One region of the Nitrospira sp. KM1 genome, then DNA from elsewhere that is predicted to be linked to it. Evidence: riboswitches for the same ligand, from Rfam matches in the RefSeq annotation. Region 1 holds a riboswitch; the other holds the start of a gene.
The links. Region 1 has a riboswitch for cobalamin ahead of W02_RS03830 (TonB-dependent siderophore receptor). Riboswitches for the same ligand answer to the same signal wherever they lie in the genome.
Positions count from the first base shown of each region.

Region 1 (7,951 bases):
CCTCATCCAACCCTTGTCCCGTGGCCACGAATGCACGGCGCGCCGTCCGTTTCACACCGCGAACCGCTATGTTCATCGCCGCCTCACTTTTACCTGACGATGCGCCGCCCAGGACCAGGATCAGCTCGGATGCCGGCTTGTCCCTTCTCCGCACTACACTCCCTCTTCGATCAACCGGTCAATAACGGGTAGCGCCAGGTGCTTCACGACCACATCGGCCAGCCGGTCGATTTTAGCGTCCAATGAGTGGCTGTGTGTCACCGGGAGAACCTCCCATCCCTTCCATCGGCGCAATCGATTCAACCACCATCGCCGAAATTCGGCGCACTCGAACAGTCCATGCACAGAAGTCCCAAACTTCCTCCCGTGATCGAGGGAGACGCCATCATCAAGATATTCCTCCGCCGTCGGGGACTGCATATGAATGAAGGGCTGACTTTTTCCTCGAATGGTGGTGCGTCCCATATGCACACGATAGCCTGTCACTGCCGTCCCGCTCTCCGCGTGACGTCCTGCGACAGGTTGGACAATCTTCGGTACGGCGAACACGGTTTCGACCGGGAGGATTCCAAGCCCGCATGCTTCGGCCTGATCGGATTCCAGATGTTCCGGGTCCCGGATGGTCCGTCCAAGGAGCTGGTACCCGCCGCAAATGCCGCCGACCATACCACCGGCCTCCAGGACCCGTTCTGCAAAAGTGTCAAATTCACGAGCGCGAACGAAGCTCAATGCCTGGATCGTGTGTTTTGTTCCGGGGAATATCAGGGCATCCACCAAATGATCACCAGGTCGCTCCATTCGCAGAACTTCGACATCCGGCTCCGAGGCCAGCGGCTCGAAATCCGTCGCATTGGAAATTGCAGGGAGGTCCACGATGCCAACCCTGATGCGATCGGGCATCTTGTCAGTCGAAACAAATCCGCTCAACCACCCCAACGAATCCTCCTCCGGAATATTCATATCCTTTATATAGGGAACCACGCCGGCGCAGACCATCCCGGTTTCCTTCGAAACGCGAGTCAGCCCGCCGTCGAGAAGATGCTCGTCCCCGCGAAACTTATTGACGGCGAAGGCCTTCAAATGCCGACGATCGGGTTCGTCCAGCAATGACCAGGTACCGACCAACGAGGCAAATACCCCGCCTCGGTCGATATCCCCCACCAAAACAACCGGCGCCCCTGCGAACCGAGCCATCTGCATGTTTACGACATCGCAGTCCCGAAGATTGACCTCCGCGGGGCTGCCGGCGCCTTCGAGCACAACCAGGTCGAATTCGTGAGCGAGTCGCGAAAAACTTTCTTGTACCACAGACCAATATCGGCGCCGGATCATTCCGAAATCTGCGGCAGTCAATGTATCGCACACATCACCCGCGACAATCAGTTGAGCCCGGAGATCATCGGCCGGCTTAATCAACACGGGATTGAAATCCGCCCTCGGCGCCAGTCCGCAGGCCGCAGCTTGCACGGCCTGGGCTCGGCCGATCTCCTTCCCGTCCGGAGTGACGAAGGAATTATTCGACATGTTTTGTGCTTTGAAGGGCGCGACGCGAAGCCCTCGCCTCGTGAACACGCGGCACAGGGCCGACACGAGCGTGGACTTGCCGACATGCGACGCCGTTCCCTGGATCATGAGCGTGCGTGCCGGCATGCACTAGCGTTCCGCTTTGAGGTCTGCCGATTGACGCTCCCATAGAAACTCCGGCTCGCCGTGCATTTTGGCGACCCATCGCGCCAGGACGAACAGCGCGTCGCTCAACCGGTTCACGAATTTATTGATCTCGGCTTCGACCGTTTCTTCCCGCGACAGACGAATACAGACACGTTCCGCTCGACGGCAGATGGTTCGCGATACGTGCAACGTGGCGGAGACTTTCCCTCCGCCTGGTAAGATGAATTCCTTGAGGGGGGCTAGATCTTCCTGACAGCGATCAATCATATGCTCGAGCCCCGTCACGTCCTGCGCCGTGATCGTCGGCATGTTCTTGAAGCGATCACCTGCTGCCGTGGCGAGAATACTGCCGATATCGAACAGTTTGTTTTGAACCCATCGTAAATCGGTTTCGAGGCGAGCTGCCTGGACTGAGTCTTTTTCATTGTTCAGCGTCCGGGCCAGTCCAATCGATGCGTTCAGTTCATCGATGGTTCCATAGGCCTCCACGCGAAGACTGTCCTTCCACACCTGCTGTCCACCGGCCAAACGGGTTTGTCCCGCATCGCCGGTCCTCGTATAGACTTTTGTAATACGCATGTCAGGTCCTTTTCATGATTGCGGCAGTAGGACCGATTTCTCCGCTGACAATTTTCCTCAGACAGCTTGGGCAAAGACAATCGTCAAAGGCTTGCTCAATCCAATCCATCTGCTCTGTCGTCACAGCTAGTTGTCCGCACCAGCAGCAATACTGCCCGCACTCAAATGTCCCTCCGCACACTTCGCAGACCTTGACGATCGATCCCTTCATACAGTCCTTGACCTCCACGGAGCAAGCCGGGACGACGGCTCTTGCCGATCCGCCGTCCAGGCTCACAAATGTTGCTTCTCCTCGGACTATAACGGCACGTCGAAATTGATCCGTACCCCGCCGAATATCGATTTGATGGGCGTTCCGAAATACAAGACTTCTTCATACCGGCGGCCAAAAATATTGTCGGCTCTTCCATAGATTTGGACGGACTTACTGACGTCATAGGTGGCCGACGCATTCCAGACATAAAAAGACGAAATCGGTTGATCATTAAATGTATCATTGAACCGCTGCCCAATATATCGGCCCTCGAGATTGGCTCTGAACGATTCGACAGGCTGATAGCTGACTATGGTTGACCATTGATGGAGCGGCCATTTGGGCAGCCGGGTGTTCGCATTATCAGTCAGATTTTCGGTGTTCGTATACGTGTATTGGAACTGCACGTCCAGGCTCTTGATCCAAGGACGGTCACGAACCACTTGGATCTTGGCACTTGCTTCAAGTCCATCCGCCCTAGCTGCTCCGATATTCTGAGCACAAAACCCAAACCCTCCCGGTGGACATCCGGCTGGATCAAACACCGACAGGATCAGATTTTGATACCGGGTCCAAAAGTACCCGGCGCTTAACAGTACCCGGTCATTAAACAACGATTGATCGAGTGCAATATCTAGACCTTTGCTTTTCTCCGGTTTCAAATTTGGATTGCCGAAGTCGGGAAAGAATAGCTGATTGATCGTCGGAGCACGGAAGCCAGTTCCATAGCTGCCGCGCAACTTGGTTCCGGTTTCTTTGACTAGATAACCAGCTGTGACACGGTATGTAGTCGCACTTCCAAATACATTGTATTCGTCTTGCCGAATCCCTGCTGTTCCAAACAGACGGTCCCATAAATTGAGTTTGGCTTCGGCAAATCCTGCATTACTGCTCACGCCTTTGTTAGGAATGAGGCTTGTACCGTTCAGAGTATCGACAAATTCTCCAAGCTGCTCGCGAAATTGGTACCCCGCCGTCAACATTACCGGCTTGGCAACCTGAAAATCATGCTGCCACTCGATTCGATTACTGGTGGTGCTGATCTCGGAGTTGAAGGCAAACGGAGTATCCTCAAACCCAGTGACCAGATTACGCTGAAGCGTTCCAGAGCTCGTCACCAGATTATCGGTTGCTCGTGCCAACGTCAGCTTTTGCGACCACCAGTCCGTGATCGGTTGCATATATGAGCCGGAAAAGACATGCTGCTTGCTTTGCGTTTTTGCGCCAAGCACGTCGGCAGGATCAGTGAATGCGAATCCATCTAAGTTCGTAATTCCATCCATCCAACGAAAATTAAAATCCAGTCGTCCGTCTTTCGGAAGATCGACTCCCAACCTGACTGAACCCTGCCAGTTATGAAACCCGTCCCGTTCACTTGCACCGCGTCTGTAATTGATGGCGGAAAAGCTGGCTGTATCCCACCGAGTGAGGGATGCGGCTACATCGACCGGTCCCTTCTTTCCCGAAACGGTGGCCCCTTCGCGAATCGTATTAAACGATCCGTACTCTGCAAAGCCCGAGACGTTCGGCGTCTCTCGTCCACGTTTCGTTGTGATATTGATCACGCCGCCCATGGCATCCGAACCCCACATCATGCCTTGACTGCCCCGCAGGATTTCGATGCGTTCAATGTTGTCGCTCGTCAAATTGGCAAAATCATAGGTGCCCAGTGTGGCACTGTTGACGATGGCGCCGTCGATCAGAACGAGCGTCTGCTCCGGTGTTCCTCCCCGCATCCGCACATCCACATTCGTTCCCGGTCCGCCGCTTTGAAATACGGCCATCCCTTGCGCCCATCGTAACGCCTCAGCCACGGTTCTGACCTTGCGCTGTTGCATTTGTTCGCCGGAGATCACTTCGACGGCGCTCGTAACTTCTCTTATGGGAGTTTCCGTTTTTGTGGCACTGACGACCACTTCCTGAGTTTCTATGACTTCGGATGACTCGGCCATCGCAACTTCTTGCGCACGGACGGTCTGAACGGGAACCGCGAGGCCGATCACAAGAATCAGCACACGAATGACAAGGCAGACGGAAACCTGACACATGGAAACCTCCCTTTGGCTCGAAGGGTGTTGATGCGCTCCGTCGGTCGGGTCTCCTGACTCGCGGATCGATGCTTCTCTGCGCCTTCCCATCCTCTTGCGAGATCGGCTGAGAGCACGCCGCACCGGCGTGACCAGCCGATGCGACGGACCACTCGGTTCCGTCGTCACATTTCTAGACAGTGGCGTTCGTGCAGAGTCGCTCCCCGCTTACAGTGGCGGCACCGTGATGGTTTTTCACCATCTTCCCCGTCACCGACGGCGTTGGTCTGACAATCCCTCCTCAATATCCCATGCCCTGATCGGAATGACGGGTGGCCGGGCACGAACCTTCCCGTCTTTTCTTCTATCAACTCGAACTCTGAGCGGATCGATCTCCCGGTAATGTAATCCGTGGAAGTCCAGATTCCGGATGCCGGTCGATCAGGACATCGCAACTATAAACCTGGCGCAAGACATCGGCCCGCATGACGTGTTCCGGCGAGCCCAAAGCTTGGATAGCCCCGTCTTTCATTACCGCAACTCTATCGCAGGACTGACTGGCGATATTCAGATCGTGCGAGACCAAGACAATCGTCATGCTGCTGTCGCGTTTCAGCCTGCGCAGGAGCGCGCACATCTCAACCTGATGCTGCAGATCCAGAAATGCGGTCGGTTCGTCCAATAACAGGATCTTCGTATCTTGAGCGAGCGCGCGGGCGATGATGACACGTTGCCGCTCGCCGCCCGAGAGCTCCGTGACGGCTCGTCCGGCAAGCCCCCAGACATCCATGGTCTCCATTGCCTGTTGCGCGATCGCTCGATCGTCTCGGCGGTCCCAGCCAAATCCCATGTCCCAGTAGGAATGATGGCGATGCGGAAATCGCCCCATGAGAACTGTTTCGGCTACGGTAAACGGAAATGACAAATCGGATTCTTGGGGCACGAATGCCACGGACCGTGCAACCTTATCCGGAGTCAAATCCCACAAAGAGTGTCCAAATAATTCGATGGAACCCTTCGAGGGTCTGGCAATCCTCGCGAATAGTTTGAGCAGAGATGTCTTTCCGGACCCGTTGGGCCCGACGATTCCCAGGATTTGACCTGACTCGACATGGAAATTGACGTTTCGGATGATCCAGGGTGAAGCGGCCTGGTCTTGTTTCCCATAGCGGAAATGCAAGCCGCGAACGTCGAACGCATGCGGGACCGATCCCTGTGACTCGTTCTCTGCCGGCAAATTCATCTCGACGGAGGCGTTCACGACATGCGGTCCTTTCTCCAGACCAACAAATAGACGAAAAACGGACCACCGGCCAATGCCGTCACAATTCCCACCGGTAGTTCCGACGGCGCCGCGTACGTTCGGGCAAGTGTGTCGGCAACCGTCAGAAATGCGCCTCCGATCAAGACTGAAGCAGGCATAAGGAGACGGTGATCCGCACCAAACACCATACGCACGGCGTGGGGAATCACCATGCCAATGAAGCCAATCATGCCGCTGAAGGACACGACGGCGCCGGTCATCAAGGCCGATAGGAGAAGAAGATTCCGTTTCACCCGCTCGGTATCAATGCCCAGAGACCGCGCCGCATCCTCGCCGAACGCCATCAGGTTCAGCACGCCGACGTGTCTCAGCAAGAGAAATAGACCCAGCAGCACATACAAAGAAAAGACCGACAATGCGGGAAGAGCTGGAGCCGTCAGCGACCCCATGAGCCAGGCCATCATCCCGAACGAACGATTCGGATCCAGGATCGAGGTGATGAACATGATGAGTGCCGAGAAGATCGCATTCAAGATGACGCCGGCCAGGAGGACGCTGTGGATGGGGAGACGGTCATAACTCACCGCCATACGATAGATCACGGCCAACGCCATGAGGCTTCCCAAAAATCCGCATAGCGGCAACGCCGATACCGACAGTATCGTCGTACCCACGCCGAAAAGGACGGCCACCGACACGCCGAGCGCCGCTCCACTCGACACCCCGAGCACGTAGGGATCTGCCAATGCATTGCGCAGCAATGCCTGCAATGTGACGCCGATCGCGGCCAGGCTCGCTCCTGCCAAAAATCCCAACAACACCCTGGGAAGGCGCACCTGCATCAGAATGGTGGCGGTCACATCGGAATCGGCCGTCCCGGGGAAGCTTGTGATCGTCCGCCAGATGATTCCGAACATTTCGCCCAATCCGATGTATTGCGTACCGAACTGAAGGCATAACACCACTGTCGCCACCGATACCGCGGATAAGAAGATGATTATGGTCAACCAACGCTTCGTCGTGAGCGTGGACTGTTGAAAAGTATGGTGATCAATTTCTTGCGAACGAGGGACGGTATTCGATGCCTGGACCATGTGAGTCGGCTGGGACGATGGAGGATGCGAAAGAGTCGGCATCATGGTCGGGTCATGACAGGGTCGTCGGCAAATGCCTCCGGATGGATGGCGCGCGCGAGGAGTTCCAGCCCTTCGACGATTCGAGGACCCGGCCGATTGAGCGCGTCGGAGGAGACATCTCGGAACTGTCTGTGACGAACGGCCGAAAGGCCGTTCCAGCGATTCCATTCTTGTTGCTCGCTTTTGGGGATCCCCTCGAGAGAACCGACTGGGAAGATCAGGACTTCGGGGTCTTCGCCCAAAACAGTCTCCATACTCAGTCTGGGATACGGCATTGGAGTTCCGGAAGCAATATTGAGCCCTCCCGCCAACCCGATCATTTGATGGATGTAACTTCCCGGCCCGACGGTAATCAGCGGATGACTGTTGAGGACATAGAGCACGCGGCGTTTTCCGGATGCGGCGACCCGTCCGGAAATCTCGCTGATGCGCTCACGCATGGCTTTCGTCAAGCGATCCGACACCGGCGTCCGATTGAAGATCTTCCCCAGGTTCTGAATTTGTACCAGAATATCTTCGACAGTCTTGGCCTCCAGAAGAAAGACCGGAATCTTGAGCTCATCGAGCTTAGCCAAAATTTCCGCACGGAGAAATTCCTGCGGGGCGACGACGAAATCCGGCTTGAGGGCAAGGAGCGATTCAAGATTGGGACGCGCATACCCGACTTTCGGTTTCGTGAGGGCCGCCGGAGGATAGTTACAAAACTCCGTGACCCCCGCAATGTCTTCGTCGAGTCCGAGCGCAAACAGCATCTCGGTAATGCTCGGAGCAAGTGAGACGACTCTCGCAGGCGCCTTGGCAATGTAAATGTTGCGCCCCGCGTCGTCCACGAAGGTGCGTGGCGTGATATTCGCCATGAATGGCATACCGGTGAGAATGCCTTGCTGACGGCGTTTCATGATAATCGAGTCATCATCAGCGATTGCAACCGTCGGCCAAGCGACGAACAGCAGACACCAGGCCGCTAGCAATCGCTCAATCCACGATGTATGTTCGGTCCGGCAATGCAAACAAAAAATCC
Region 1 is NZ_AP022671.1:822,082-830,032, forward strand. Features, by position in the region: gene cobU (bifunctional adenosylcobinamide kinase/adenosylcobinamide-phosphate guanylyltransferase) at 1-154, opposite strand, end outside; gene W02_RS03815 (cobyric acid synthase) at 154-1,650, opposite strand; gene W02_RS03820 (cob(I)yrinic acid a,c-diamide adenosyltransferase) at 1,654-2,250, opposite strand; gene W02_RS21990 (cysteine-rich CWC family protein) at 2,252-2,461, opposite strand; gene W02_RS03830 (TonB-dependent siderophore receptor) at 2,548-4,551, opposite strand; cobalamin riboswitch at 4,577-4,840, opposite strand; gene W02_RS03835 (ABC transporter ATP-binding protein) at 4,898-5,791, opposite strand; gene W02_RS03840 (iron ABC transporter permease) at 5,788-6,933, opposite strand; gene W02_RS03845 (ABC transporter substrate-binding protein) at 6,930-7,829, opposite strand.

Region 2 (7,951 bases), 300 kb from region 1:
ATGAACGCTCCGATAGCTTCATCAAGGTCGGTCATCGCGGTGGTCCTCTATCGGAAGAAACTAGTCTTTGCTAATAAATTGTCCTATCAACGGAATGAGGGCTTTCGAACTTCAAGAAATGAAGAACTACCCTTACCCTTCAGATACTTAAAAAATTTAGCTGTCAGCGACTATGAAATGGTGCGCCCGGCTGGAATCGAACCAGCGACCCTCAGCTTAGAAGGCTGATGCTCTATCCAACTGAGCTACGGGCGCGATAAATATCTCAATCACTTAGCTGGTGTATCTACTTTAACGTTCGACCAAGTGTTACCGGCGTGTCCAGCTTAAAGGGTATCTATCGAACTTTTGGGTATTAGGAGTCAAGTCATGCTTTTCAATCGCATTGTACCGTTTCCACATTTTCTCAGACTTGTGCCCCACTTGTGCATTGCCGGTGCCGTGTCCACCCCTACCCTTCTTAGGTTGGTGGAAGCGCAATGCCTCAAATCGTGGAATCCGAAATCAGGAATGCTGGCTTTCACCAGAGCTACCTTGCAATGATCTTATCATGTGATAAATGGGTTTCCTCTCGCCGGTGAAGACGTACCTAGTCGACAGGCTACGCACTTTTGCAATTCTCTGCAAGGTCAGCTTGACAGCGGGCGGGGGAAGAACCTGAACTGTGTCAGACCTTCTTAGCGGTGATAGACTCTCGCTTAAGGTTTTAGCCGCACTGCCCGTACTCCTCTAGCATCATAAGGAATTCCCACTTGCCTAAGTGCTCATGTCGAAATTTCACGAATCGACCGACCTTGATGAAGCTCACTTTATAAGCTGGTACCCAACCATGCGCGTGAGTTTCGACACGCCTAAATACCCTGCTGCCTCGTTCATCGTCAAAAGCTTGCTCATGAAGTCCTTCTCTCTATTTTCGTGGTAGCACCCCCCCTGCGCAGGAGCATCGCGCATGCACGATCCAGCATCGCCATCAAGTAGCGCCGGCAGTACCAATCTCCATCTTCTCTGCCAGATTCCAGCGCATCGCGCTGGTCTATGAGCGGACGACGAGTGAGTCATCAGGCAAGATCGACACGGCTCGATGAGCCGCCGAATTCCTTCGCCCGTGTTTTCATGGCTTGGATCGCGAACAGTTTTTCGTGTGAGGGCTCTCTCACTGATTTAATGATGATCGCTATCAGTTCAGCCATTCATGTCCTTGACTTGAATTGGTTCAGAAATATAGACTCCGCCCCGTTGCTGGTCTCTGAGATCGTTCAGAGAATAAAGAGGGAACCCGGTGCAAATCCGGGGCTGCCCCGCAGCGGTAAGCGAGAACGACTCCACCTTCGCACTGACTCGTCAGAGTTGGGAAGCGGTGGAGAGTAGGAACGCGGCATACGCCGACACGCTCGCAAGCCCGAAGACCTGCCAGCATCCGGCTCCGGAGAGACAACCGGTGCCTGTTAGACCTTGATGCCTCGTGGGAGGGCCGTGGGTCTGAGCTGGTACGGACTCGTCTCTTCTCTTCCGTTCTAAGTTCACGACCACATCCCCTTCACAAGGATTCTCGTTATCCGCGGGGATGCAGGTCGGTCCGAAATCCACACACATTTCGGCTGATCCTCTCCTCGTCCGGGAACCTCGATGGACCACGGGATCGGTCGGCAATGTGACGCCTGAAAACGAAATCTCCATCAGACCACTCTTTGCCACGCCGCTGCTGGTGTTTACCGTTGTGGACCACCGTCGCATCAACGCCGAGCTTTCTCGTCTTATCCTCGAACGAGAAACCTCTCAACCGAGTTATTCAGACGACGAGGTTGTCGGATGGTCGTCTCCTCATGATCTCTCCATGCTGGAATGGGCTGCCGATCCGCTTGAGCTTCTCCTTGGTCAGGTCACCCAAGTCGCCACGTGCATGACAGAGTTGTCAGAACGATCGAGTCTCCACGCGCGGCAACCCGAGTGGCGAGTAGCCGAATTGTGGGCCAATGTACAGCGGAAGGGAGGCAGCAATGCTTGCCACCCACATCCCGGCAGTTTTTGGTCCGGCGTGTATTACATCGACGTGGGCGACGTCTCACAGGGAGCAAATGGCGGAGAATTGCAACTCTATGATCCGCGAGGATGTCTGCCGCGCATGCTAGCCCCATATCTCCGATACAGCGTGCCAGAGCTCCATGACGCAGGAGCGAGTGTCTCGTTTACCCCCTCAGCCGGCCAATGCCTGCTGTTTCCCGGCTGGCTGTTTCACGCAGTCACGCGGTATACGGGGAATGCTCCTCGTATCAGCATCGCCTTCAATCTCGATCCGATTATTCACAAAGGCTCATGAGAGAATCGCGCCAGTGCAACCATTACCGAAAGCATCCGAGGCCTCATGATTAAAGTCTTAATATTTGGACTGACGTTACGAACCGCACTGGATGAGCATGAACTGGACATTGAGACATCACTGCCCACCACCGTGAAAAAATTGATCGAAGATCATCCCCCTCGACTGGGGGCGCTCCTCCCATTCGTGATCGATCGTGAAGTCGTCATTATTGTGAACAGACGGATCGGATCGGAACACTCGATCGTAAAGGACGGTGACGTCGTCAAACTTTCCTACCACTCGCAAAACCAAGCTCATGATGGTGTACGCGACATTCCAACGTAACCATTGAGACACAAACAGCGCGGAGTATGTCTTGACATCGCTCGGAATCGACTATAGACTCCCGCCCCGTGCTGGTTCTCCGAAATACTCGGAGACGAAGAGGGAACCCGGTGTGAATCCGGGGCTGCCCCGCAGCGGTAAGCGAGAACGACTCCACCTTCGCACTGACTCGTCAGAGTTGGGAAGCGGTGGAGAGTAGGAACGCGGCATACGCCGACACGCTCGCAAGCCCGAAGACCTGCCAGCATCTGACATTGGAGAGACAACCGATGTCGGTTTGACCTGGAAGCCTCGTGGGAGGGCCATGGGTCTGAGCTGGTACGGATCTCTTTCCTTCCTCCGTCCTCGGTTCACGACCATCCCCTTTCATAGCTTCCCGTCACCCGTGGGGGTGAAGGTCGGCTTTACACGCCCTGGCGTCGTCTCAAAGGGCAGTGTTAGCTGATGTCGGCTCCTCACGGTCAACCCGCAAGGGTACATCCTTTGCGCAACCACCGAACGAGGAGGCATTATGGCCAACGATCCCGCCCAGCAGGTAGATCCCCAATCCGTTTCTCCTGCAGCCTCAGCGCACCGGGCCAATGACAGCGGAACATCCTCGTCTCCTTCAACGATGCGTGTGCGCAAACGCAACGGTTCGATGGAGGCCGTCGATGTAATGAAGATCGTTCGCGCTGTCGAACGCTGTTGCACCGGTTTGACGGATATCGATCCGCTACGAATTGCTACCAAGACGATCAGCGGACTCTACGATGGCGCGACGACCAGGGAACTCGACCGTCTCTCGATTCAAACGGCCGCAGGGCTCATTGTAGAAGAGCCGCAATATTCCAAATTGGCCGCACGGCTGCTCTCGACCTACATCGATAAGGAAGTCCGCAATCAGGAGATCCACGCCTTTACGCAATCCATTGCAGAAGGGCAACGCCTTGGACTCATCAATGGTCGCCTCGCGGCGTTCGTTTCTCAAAACGCCCGTAAGTTGAATGATGCGATCACGCCGGCGCGGGATCGGGAGTTCGAATACTTCGGCCTGCGCACCATCTACGACCGCTATCTGCTCAAACATCCGATCAGCCGGCAAGTCATCGAGACTGCCCAACACTTTTTCTTGCGTATTGCCTGCGCACTGTCTGAAACGGTCTCCGATGCCCTGGAATTGTACCGGCTGATGTCCGTCCTGGAATATCTGCCGAGCTCTCCCACCCTCTTCAACGCCGGAACGCGGCATGAGCAATTGTCCAGCTGTTTCCTTCTCGATTCGCCGGAAGATGCTCTGGAACAGATTTACCAGCGATACACAGACGTGGCCATGCTGTCGAAATTTTCCGGCGGTATCGGCCTGGCCTATCATCGCGTCCGCTCCCGCGGTTCGCTCATCGAGAGCACGAACGGCAATTCCAGCGGAATCATTCCCTGGCTGAAGACGCTCGACGCCTCCGTGGCGGCGGTCAATCAAGGAGGAAAACGCAAGGGAGCTTGCTGCGTCTATCTTGAACCATGGCACGCCGACGTCGAAGAATTTCTCGAGCTGCGCGATAACACCGGTGACGAGGCTGCTCGCACTCACAATCTGAATCTCGCAAACTGGATTCCGGATCTGTTCATGGAACGCGTGGAACAGGATGCAGATTGGAGCCTGTTCGATCCGAAAGACGTCCCTGAACTCCCCGATTTGTACGGAGACGCTTTCGTGCAGGCCTACGAGCAGGCTGAACGCGATGGACAGGCCGTCAAGGCAGTGAAGGCGCGCACATTGTACGCGCGGATGATGCGCACCCTTGCACAGACTGGAAACGGATGGATGACGTTCAAGGACACATCCAATCGGACCTGTAATCAGACCGCGAGATCCGGGCGCACGGTCCATTTGTCGAACCTCTGTACGGAAATTCTCGAAGTCACCTCCCAAAACGAAACCGCGGTCTGCAACCTCGGGTCCATCAATCTGTCTCGGCACCTCTTCACCGAGCCTGGCGGGACGGTATCGTTCGACTTCACCAAGCTGGCGCAGACCGTTCGGACGGCGGTCCATCAACTCGATCGCGTCATCGATCTGAATTTCTATCCGATTCCTGCGGCCCAGGCTTCAAATTTTCGCTGGCGGCCGGTCGGCCTCGGCGTGATGGGCCTGCAGGACGTGTTCTTTCAGTTGCGGCTGCCGTTCGACAGCGCAGAAGCAAGGCGATTGTCTTGTCGCATCGCCGAGGACATCTATTTTCATGCCCTGTCGACCTCGATGGATCTGGCGATGACCAAGGGTCGTCATCCTGCCTTCGACGAAACGCGTGCCGCAGATGGTCAGCTCCAGTTCGATGCTTGGAGTGTCTCCCCTTCCGAGCCGGAACGGTGGGAAGCCTTGCGAGCTCGTATCCGCACACACGGTTTGCGGCATTCTCTTCTTATAGCGGTCGCACCGACCGCGACGATTGCATCTATTGCCGGTTGCTATGAGTGCATCGAGCCGCAAGTGTCCAACCTATTTAAGCGGGAAACCTTGTCCGGTGATTTCCTGCAGGTCAACCGGTATCTGGTCTCCGATCTGAAACTGAGGGGCTTTTGGACCGAAGTCATGCGTAACCGATTGAAGATGGCCGAAGGATCGGTTCAATCATTCGACGATCTTCCCGATGACTTGCGTCTGCTGTATCGCACCGTCTGGGAAATCCCGATGCGATCATTAATCGATATGGCTGCGGATCGCGGGGCATTCATCGATCAGAGCCAGTCGCTGAATCTGTTCATTGAAAACCCGAATATCGGGCAACTGTCCAGCATGTACTTTTATGCCTGGCAGAAAGGTCTGAAAACGACTTACTACCTTCGTTCGCGTCCTGCCACACGGATCGCAAAAGCCACCATCGATGCCGCATCGGCTGACTTGCAGGGTGGCAGAATGGCCTCCGCGTCCACGCCGAACACCACCTCACCGTCGAAGCATGATATCGCACGAGACATCGCCTGTTCCCTGGAGAATCCAGGATCCTGCGAGGCCTGCCAATGAAATATGTCGAACGCCCGGCACGACTCCTCGATCCTGGTATGTGTCTGACGCTGAGGCCGATGACCTATCCAGTGTTTTTTGACATGTATCGGGCCGCCATCCGCAATACTTGGACAGTCGAAGAAGTCGACTTTTCAACAGATGTAGACGACTTGCGAAGCAAGATGAATTCATCCGAACGTCATCTCGTCCAGCGCCTGGTTGCCTTCTTCGCTACAGGGGATTCTATTGTCGCCAACAACCTGGTCCTGAATCTGTATCGACACATCAATGCGCCGGAAGCGCGGATGTACTTGTCGCGGCAGCTGTACGAAGAAGCCCTCCATGTTCAGTTTTATTTGACCCTGCTGGATACCTACGTGCCGGACGCCGCTGAACGGCACGATGCATTCGCCGCCATCGAAACCATTCCGTCGATACGCCGCAAGGCAGAGTTTTGTTTCACATGGATGAACTCCCTTCAGCATCTGAGCGTCTTGCATACCCGAGACGAACGCCGGCTGTTTCTGCAGAACCTCATCGGCTTTGCGGCCTGCATCGAAGGGCTCTTCTTCTTTGCCGCGTTTGCGTACGTGTACTTTCTGCGGTCTCGCGGCCTTCTGCACGGATTGGCGGGAGGAACCAATTGGGTGTTTCGTGACGAAAGCGCTCACATGGCCTTCGCCTTTGAGGTTGTCCAACAGATCCGGCGGGAAGAGCCTGAGCTGTTTGACGCGTCGCTCGCGCGGAATGTCATCACGATGATCGAAGAGGCGGTCGCTTGTGAAATCGGATTCGCTGAAGATCTGCTTGGGGGAGGCATCGCGGGTCTGTCACCGGCGGACGTTAAGCGCTATTTGGAATACGTGGCGGATCAGCGTCTGGTGATGCTCGAATTGCCAAAGCACTACGGTACAAGAAATCCCTTTACGTTCATGGAATTGCAGGACGTTCAAGAGATCGCGAATTTTTTCGAACGCCGCGTGTCCGCCTATCAGGTAGGCGCGACGGGAGCCGTCACCCTCGATGCGGCCTTTTGAGAGCGAACAAACAATACGGATCGCCACTGAGCGATCAAAAGAAAGGAATCACTCCGTGTCTATTCTTGCCACCTGCCTGGGCTACCCTCGAATTGGTGCCGCCCGGGAATTGAAGTATGCGCTCGAGTCATACTGGTCGGGGAAACGCACGGCCGCAGACCTGCTTCAGGCGGGCTACGACCTTCGACGCCGGCATTGGTCGGCCATGAAAAGCGCCGGAATCGATCACATTCCCGTCGGGGACTTCTCGCTTTACGACCACATGCTGGACGCTGCCGTCATGGTGGGCGCCGTGCCGCAACGCTATCAAGCCATCGCCGATCCACTGACGCGGTATTTCGCCATGGCGCGCGGCTACCAAGATAGTAAAGGCCTCGACCTATCGGCTCTGGAAATGACTAAATGGTTCGATACCAACTATCACTTCATTGTGCCGGAACTCGAACGGACGCAGAAGTTTTCGCTCAATGCAGCGAAATTGTACGCGGAGATCGAGGAAGCCCGAAGACTGGGCATCGAGTCTCGCCCGGTTATCATCGGCCCAGTGACTTTTCTGCTCTTGTCAAAGTTGCAAGACGGCAAGACGCAGGATGCCATACCACTGGATCTGCTCGGCGATCTCCTGCCCGTGTATAAACGGATTCTCCACGAACTTGCGGAACGAGAGATCACATGGTTGCAGATCGATGAACCCTGTCTTGTCCTTGACCTGGATGACCGCGCCAAGGCTGCCTATCGTCTGGCATACGCACAACTCGCAGAGTGCCCATCAAGACCTCGCCTCCTTCTCGCCACGTACTTTGGAGCGCTGGAGGACAATCTTTCGGTTGCGATTCAGTCGGGCTGTGACGCCTTGCACATAGACCTTGTGCGGCATCCAGAGCAATTAAGCGCGTTGTTGGAGGTACTGCCTTCTTCGATGTGTCTGTCTTTGGGTGTTGTGGACGGGCGAAACATTTGGCGAACGAATCTTGATGTTGCACGAGCAATGGTCAATCGAGCGGTGCTGTCACTTGGCGCCCATCGGGTGTGGGTCGCACCTTCCTGCTCGCTGATTCATGTACCCGTCGATGTTCAGTCTGAACAGAAAATCGATGCGGACCTCATGAGTTGGCTGGCCTTCGCGGAGCAGAAACTCACCGAAGTTTGTCAATTAGCGGATGGCGGACGATTCGACGATCCAATAGCCCCGCATGTATTGGCTTCAAGAGCGATGCGCGCGGCGAAAGCTCAATCTTCACGCATTCATGATTCAGAAGTACAAAAACGGATACAGGGAGTAAC
Region 2 is NZ_AP022671.1:518,630-526,580, reverse strand. Features, by position in the region: gene W02_RS02440 (hypothetical protein) at 1-35, opposite strand, end outside; tRNA gene W02_RS02435 (tRNA-Arg) at 179-255, opposite strand; gene W02_RS21720 (hypothetical protein) at 1,059-1,190, opposite strand; cobalamin riboswitch at 1,224-1,430, shown strand; gene W02_RS02430 (2OG-Fe(II) oxygenase family protein) at 1,652-2,317, shown strand; gene W02_RS02425 (MoaD/ThiS family protein) at 2,363-2,644, shown strand; cobalamin riboswitch at 2,700-2,905, shown strand; gene W02_RS02420 (ribonucleoside-diphosphate reductase subunit alpha) at 3,258-5,648, shown strand; gene W02_RS02415 (ribonucleotide-diphosphate reductase subunit beta) at 5,645-6,667, shown strand; gene metE (5-methyltetrahydropteroyltriglutamate--homocysteine S-methyltransferase) at 6,723-7,951, shown strand, end outside.
Region 2: linked by a shared signal. The riboswitch ahead of W02_RS02430 (2OG-Fe(II) oxygenase family protein) and the one ahead of W02_RS03830 (TonB-dependent siderophore receptor) in region 1 are both predicted to bind cobalamin.